Regions from separate parts of the Streptomyces venezuelae genome, predicted to be linked through region 2. Evidence: riboswitches for the same ligand, from Rfam matches in the RefSeq annotation. Region 2 holds a riboswitch; each other region holds the start of a gene.
The links. Region 2 has a riboswitch for cyclic di-AMP ahead of DEJ47_RS01530 (C40 family peptidase). Riboswitches for the same ligand answer to the same signal wherever they lie in the genome.
Positions count from the first base shown of each region.

Region 1: linked by a shared signal. The riboswitch ahead of DEJ47_RS23085 (C40 family peptidase) and the one ahead of DEJ47_RS01530 (C40 family peptidase) in region 2 are both predicted to bind cyclic di-AMP.
Region 3: linked by a shared signal. The riboswitch ahead of DEJ47_RS28900 (M23 family metallopeptidase) and the one ahead of DEJ47_RS01530 (C40 family peptidase) in region 2 are both predicted to bind cyclic di-AMP.

Region 1 covers NZ_CP029193.1:4,953,680-4,955,936, reverse strand. The annotation lists gene pcrA (DNA helicase PcrA) at 1-989, opposite strand, end outside; cyclic di-AMP (ydaO/yuaA leader) riboswitch at 1,277-1,433, shown strand; gene DEJ47_RS23085 (C40 family peptidase) at 1,440-2,257, shown strand, end outside.
Region 2 covers NZ_CP029193.1:342,159-344,415, reverse strand. The annotation lists gene DEJ47_RS01540 (ATP-binding protein) at 1-8, shown strand, start outside; gene DEJ47_RS37570 (DUF6328 family protein) at 1-420, opposite strand, end outside; gene DEJ47_RS01530 (C40 family peptidase) at 502-975, opposite strand; cyclic di-AMP (ydaO/yuaA leader) riboswitch at 979-1,155, opposite strand; gene DEJ47_RS01525 (hypothetical protein) at 1,515-1,823, opposite strand; gene DEJ47_RS01520 (ATP-dependent Clp protease proteolytic subunit) at 1,832-2,257, opposite strand, start outside.
Region 3 covers NZ_CP029193.1:6,270,998-6,273,254, forward strand. The annotation lists gene DEJ47_RS28895 (M16 family metallopeptidase) at 1-906, shown strand, start outside; cyclic di-AMP (ydaO/yuaA leader) riboswitch at 1,101-1,263, shown strand; gene DEJ47_RS28900 (M23 family metallopeptidase) at 1,276-2,079, shown strand.

The DNA.
Region 1 (2,257 bases), 4.6 Mb from region 2:
GTGGCGCCGCGGAAGGCGTAGATGGACTGGTCGGCGTCGCCCACCACGCACAGCTCCGCGGGGTCGTCACCCTCGCCGCCGGAGGGCCCGACCAGCTCGCGCACCAGCGCGTACTGCGCGTGGTTCGTGTCCTGGTACTCATCGACCATCACGTGCCGGAAACGGCGCCTGTAGTGCTCGGCGACGTCCGGGAAGGCACGCAGCAGGTGGACCGTCGTCATGATCAGGTCGTCAAAGTCCAGCGCGTTCGCCTCGCGGAGGCGCGACTGGTACATGGCATAGGCCTGGGCGAGGGTCTTCTCGAAGCCATCAGCGGCCTGACCTGCGAAGTCCTCTTCGTCGATCAGCTCGTTCTTCAGGTTCGAGATCTTGGCGCTGAACGACTTCGGCGGGAACTTCTTCGGGTCGAGGTCCAGATCACGGCAGACCAGGGCCATGAGGCGCTTGGAGTCGGCGGCGTCGTAGATCGAGAAGGAGGACGTGAAGCCCAGCTTCTTGTACTCACGGCGGAGGATGCGGACACAGGCGCTGTGGAAGGTCGACACCCACATGGCGTTCGCCCGGGGACCCACGAGCTGCTCGACGCGCTCCTTCATCTCGCCCGCGGCCTTGTTCGTGAAGGTGATCGCGAGGATCTGGCCGGGGTGCACGCCGCGCTCGGCCAGCAGGTACGCGATGCGGTGGGTCAGCACGCGGGTCTTGCCGGATCCGGCACCGGCGACGATGAGCAGCGGGGAGCCCGCGTGCACGACGGCCGCGCGCTGGTTCTCGTTCAGCCCGTCGAGGAGCGTCGCCGGGTCGATGACCGGGCGGGCGGCGCCGTCGCGGTAGTGCGTGTCCCGGGTCATGGGCGCGTCGAACTTCCCGTCGAACAGGTCGTCCGGAATGGGCTCCGGAGCGCTGTCCTCGGGCGGCGGCGGGGGCGCTTCGTCCGCGGCCCGGGAGGGCTGCAGGTCCGCCAGGAAGCTGTCATCAAAGAGGCTGCTCATCGCCTCCCGAGTCTAGGCGGCCCCACTGACAACCCGCTGCGGGTTCCGGACAGACCGGTCCACGTCACACGACGCGCCGGTCCACGCCACAGGACACGCCGGGCCGGGTCACGCCCTGCCCGCGGACGATCACACTCCGACAAGACCGCCCGCGCGCCGCACACGCCCGCGAGAGATAACGAAAATGTATCGGGCATATCGAACATCAACCTTCACAGGCACCACACGAGTTGGCTAGCGTGCCCGGCGGGCCACTCGTCCCCCCACCGGCGAACCCCGCCGGGAACGGGCGGCCTCCGCCGAGTCCGACGTGTTCGGAGCCGGGGACCCACCGAGAACTTGGGGTGAATCGGTCCCGTACTTCGTACGGGACCGTAGGGCAGCCTTCCGAACCATCCGCCCGAACCCGACAGCTAACCCGGTAGGCGGTCTACGGAAGGAGTCGCCTCCTTGGCGTCGCACCGCAAGCCGCGGGACCGGGCAGCCGGCATTCGTACGGCCCCCGCCATCGGCATCACGACGGCAGCCCTCACCTCCGTCGCCCTCCTGTCGCAGAGCGCACAGGCCGCGCCCTCGGCGCCCACCAGGCCCAGCCTCGAAGAGGTGCAGAAGAAGGTCGACGAGCTCTACCAGCAGGCGGGGGTCGCCACCCAGAAGTACAACTCGGCCAAGGAGCGCACCGAGAAGCAGCGCAAGAAGGTCGACCGGCTCCTCGACGACGTGGCGCGGCGCACGGACAAGCTGAACGACGCACGCCAGGAGCTGGGCTCGTTCGCCGCCGCGCAGTACCGCACCGGCGCCGTCTCCGAGACGGCCACGATGATGCTCGCGAACGACCCGCAGGGTTACTTCGACCAGAACCACCTGGCGGACCGGCTCACCACGCGCCAGAAGAAGGCGGTCGACGCCTACCAGGCGGAGCAGGCGTCGGCGACGAAGCAGCGCACGAAGGCCGCGAAGAGCCTGGAGACGCTGACCGACTCCCGGGACGAGCTCAGGACGAGCAAGAAGACCGTCCAGAAGAAGCTGGGGGACGCGCGCGAGCTCCTCTCGAAGCTGACCGCCGAGGAGAAGGCGCGGCTCGCGGAGATCGAGCGGAAGAAGAAGCAGGAGGCCAAGCGCAAGGCGGAGAAGCTGGCGCGCGAGCAGGCCGCCGAGGCGGAGCGCAAGCGCAAGGCGGAGGAGGCGGCCCAGCGGGAGAAGGAGCGGGAGGGAGGCCAGGGCACCGGTTCGGACTCCGGCACCGGCTCAGGTTCCGGTTCCGATTC
Region 2 (2,257 bases):
CCCACTGACCAGGGGGCCCCTCGGCACAAGGGCTCGTCGCCCTACCTGCACCGCTCCCGGCGCAACGGGCGAGGGGCTCCCCCTCGGGACCCCTGAGGGCCTGGCATCTCCCGAAAGCCCGATGTCCGGCTCCTCGGCGAGCGCCGCCTCGACACGCGCCAGGGGGCGCCGCGCGAGCCGTGGCGGTACGCCCCAGAGCCCGACGCACATCGGCAGCGTCCCCGCGCCCACGAGGATGCCCTCGGCCCGACCCGACGTCACATCGACGACGAGCAGCACCGAACCGGCGAGCGTCAGGACCAGCACGCCCAGGCCGACCGCGGCGAGCCGGGACGAGACCCGCACGATGAGCGGCTTGGCCCGCTGCTGGAACAGCGACGGCGTCTCATTGCGGGCGGTACCGGCGCAGTCGTCGGACATCCCGTACGGGTATCCCCGCCGGCACCCTCCACGCACCGTTGCCTGGTGGTGTGTGGAGGGTGCCGGACCGGCGGCGGTGGGTCAGCGGACCCTGCCGTACCAGACGCTCTTGGACCAGATCTTCTCCAGACGCACCACGGTGCCCCTCTTGGGAGCGTGCCAGATGCGGTTGTTACCCGCGTAGATACCGACGTGGTAGACGTTCCGACCGGAGTGGAAGAACACCAGGTCGCCACGGGTCCGGCTGGACTTGGAGATGTGCTTGGTCTTGTTGTACTGCGCGGCGGCGGTGCGCGGGAGCTTCTTGCCCGTCTTCTTGAACGAGTAGAGCGTCAGCCCCGAGCAGTCGAACCGGTTGGGTCCCGCCGAGCCGTAGCCGTACGGGGAGCCCTTCTTGGACGCCGCGATCTTGAGCGCCTTCGTCCCGTGTGTGGCTGCCTCGGCCTCCGACGTGAGCCCGGGGGCCACGACGGTGCCGCCTACGACGGCGAGCGTGAGGACCGATGCGGCACCGGTCCTGGTGAGCAGCGACGGAACATGATTCAGCGCGGTCATGCGCAACCCTTCGTCAGCCGCCTGTGAAAGATGACCTGTCGGGTTCGGGCAGGCGAAGATGCCCGGCCGCGTGGTGCTCTGCGGCTTCACCCCAAGGGCGTCGTCCGGACTTCCCGGACGGGCCCGTCGTACCTGGGTCCTCCACTCCTGCCGTTGCACAGATGTCGACCGGTCATCCGGGTGGCGGCAGGACTCGGCGTCCGCCCGGACCGCCCCGCCGCTGTGGCGGGGGCTTGTCGTCGGAAGGGATCTTGACCCGAGATGGGTCGAAAAACCGAGCCGAAACGGCCTTTTGTGAGGCTCCTCACGACTGGCCTGTTCAGGTGGACACTGCCGAAATCGACCCCCGAGGACGTGGTCCGACGACCTCTCGACCAGCGGCGGAATGCGCAATTCCGCCGGTGCTGTACTCGCGGAACGCAACTTTCACCCCCGCGAGAAACGACGTATTCGTACGCCGTCCGTGGTAGCCCGACTGGTCCGTTTCGAAGTCGCCCCGGACGTCGACGTGTCGAAGGACACAGTTGGCCGACGGTGTCTCAGTCGCCGTTCCGGGGCGGCACGGTGACTCTTCCGGCCCGCCGCTCCCCGTCGAGGACGCGCAGTGCCTGAGCGAGCGTCGGCGCGTGCACTTCACTCTCGCCCCGCTGGTGCATCACGGCGAGCGCGTCGCGCAGGGCGCTCGCCCGGCCGACCAGGGCCTGGGCGGCGCGCAGCCCACCGTAGGTGTGCTCGACGCGGGACGGGTTGATCCGCCCGAGCAGGTCGACGACTTCGAGATAGCGGTCGATCAGCTCGGCCTCGGCCCGGGTCAGCGCGGGCAGCGGCGGGAGTTCGGGCGGCAGCATCGGCGGGGTCACCTCGGACCGCGGGCGGCGAGCGACGTCTTGCGGCTCGGAATGATCCGGTCCACGAGGCCGTACTCCAGGGCCGCGGGGGCATCGAGGATCTTGTCCCGCTCGATGTCCGCGGCGATCCGCTCCGCGCTCCGCCCCGTGTGACGGGCGAGCATCTCCTCCAACAGCCGCCGTGTGCGCAGGAGTTCGTCGGCCTGGATCGCCAGGTCCGTGGCCTGCCCTCTGATCGGCTCGGCCATGGCGGGCTGATGGATCAGGACGCGCGCGCCGGGCAGCGCGAACCGCTTGCCGGGCGTGCCTGCGGCGAGCAGGACGGCGGCGGCGGAAGCGGCCTGCCCCAGGCAGATCGTCTCCACGTCACAGCTGACGAACCGCATCGTGTCGTAGATCGCCGTCATCGCGCTGAACGAGCCGCCGGGGGAGTT
Region 3 (2,257 bases), 5.9 Mb from region 2:
CGCGCCGCCAAGGAGCTCTCCCGGCAGCTGTTCCCGCCGACGTCGCGCATGTCACGGCCACGCCAGGGCACCGAGGAGACGGTCGCCGCCATCGACTCGGCGGCGGTGCGCGCCTTCTACGAGAAGTTCGTCCGCCCCGCCACGGCCACGCTCGTCGTCGTCGGCGACCTCGAGGGCACCGACCTGGACGCCGTCCTCGCGGACACCGTGGGCGCCTGGACCGGCTCCGCAGGAGAGCCGCGCCCGGTGCCGCCGGTGACCGCCGACGACCGCGGCCGCATCGTCATCGTGGACCGCCCCGGAGCGGTCCAGACGCAGCTGCTGATCGGCCGGGTCGGCGCCGACCGGCACGACCGCGTCTGGCCGGCCCAGGTCCTCGGCACGTACTGCCTGGGCGGCACCCTCACCTCGCGCCTGGACCGGGTCCTGCGCGAGGAGAAGGGATACACCTACGGTGTACGGGCGTTCAGCCAGGTCCTGCGCTCCGCCCCGGACGGGACGGGCGCCGCGATGCTCGCCATCAGCGGCTCCGTGGACACCCCGAACACGGGCCCGGCGCTGGACGACCTCTGGAAGGTGCTGCGCACCCTCGCCGCCGAGGGGCTCACCGACGCCGAGCGCGACGTGGCCGTGCAGAACCTGGTGGGCGTGGCCCCTCTCAAGTACGAGATGGCGGCCTCCGTCGCGGCGACGCTCGCCGACCAGGTCGAGCAGAACCTGCCGGACGACTTCCAGGCGCAGCTGTACCGGCAGCTGGCCGCCACGGGCACCGTGGAGGCCACCGCGGCGGTCGTGAACGCCTTCCCGGTCGACCGTCTGGTGACGGTCCTCGTCGGGGACGCCGCGCAGATCGAGGAGCCCGTCAGGGCGCTCGGGATCGGTGAAGTCAGCGTGGTCACCGGCTGAGCGGCGGACAGCTGACAGGACCCCGGTGGACCGTTTCGGCCGCCGGGGTCCTCATATGTCCGGATTCATATGCTGGTTGCCTGTCTGCCGTGTGGCGTGCGCTACAAAAGTCGCGTTCTGTTTGTCGATTGAAAGGCGATCCGCTTAGCGTCGACCCGGCTGTCCGTCGCGCAGTACGCCGCATCCGCGGCACCGGGCAGTCATCGCCGAGTCCCCGTACGGCGCGAGCCAGGGGAGCCGGGGACCCACATGTCCCCTGGGGTGAATCGGGAACCTTGCCGCGAGGCGAGGGACTCGTAGGAGACCTTCCTGCTCCGAACCCGTCAGCTAACCCGGTAGGCGAGAGGGAAGGAAAGGAACACCCGCCACATGGCGTTCACCCGTGCCACCGGGAAGCACCGTCGTCCGAGCCGCATGACGCGGACCACCGCGAACGTCGCGGGTGTCGCGGCGCTCACCACCACCGGTGTCATCGGAGGCCTCGCCGGCCCCGCGCTCGCCGCCGCCGACGAAGCGGCCGTGGAGCACACCGGTCTCACCCAGGCGATATCCGTCGGCGACTCGCTCGCCGAGAGCATCGACGCGCAGGCCGCCGCTCAGCGCCAGGCCGCCGACGACGCCGCGGCCGCCAAGAAGGCGGAAGAGGCGGCCAAGAAGAAGGCCGCCGAGGAGAAGCGCAAGGCCGAGGCCGAGGCCAAGGCGAAGGCCAAGAAGGAGCGCGAGGCGAAGGAGCGCGCCGCCCGCGAGGCCGAGCGCAAGCGCCTGAACACCTACGTCTCCCCGATCTCCGGCTCGTACGTCTCCACCGGCTACCAGACCGGCGGCGCCATGTGGTCCTCCGGCAGCCACACCGGGGTCGACTTCCACGCCGCCTCCGGCACCTCGGTCCACGCGGTCGGCTCCGGCACCGTCGTCGAGGCCGGCTGGGGCGGTGCCTACGGCAACAACGTGGTCATCAAGATGAACGACGGCACGTACACCCAGTACGGCCACATGTCGTCCCTCAGCGTCACCGTCGGCCAGACGGTCACCCCGGGCCAGCAGATCGGCCTCTCCGGCTCCACGGGCAACTCCAGCGGCCCGCACCTCCACTTCGAGGCCCGCACCGGCGCGGACTACGGCTCGGACATCGACCCGGTCTCGTACCTGCGCTCGCACGGCGTCAACGTCTGACCGACGCGGCCCACGCAGAACCGCACCGAAAGCCCCGGCTCCCCGTGAGCCGGGGCTTTCGCCGTTCACGGCCGCCATGTGCAGGGCCACCGCGGTCTTGGCCAAAAGATATCCATGAATTCAGGGCCGCCGTCGGAAATTCCGGTGCCTGCAATAGAGTCACGGAACGAGCGTCGGT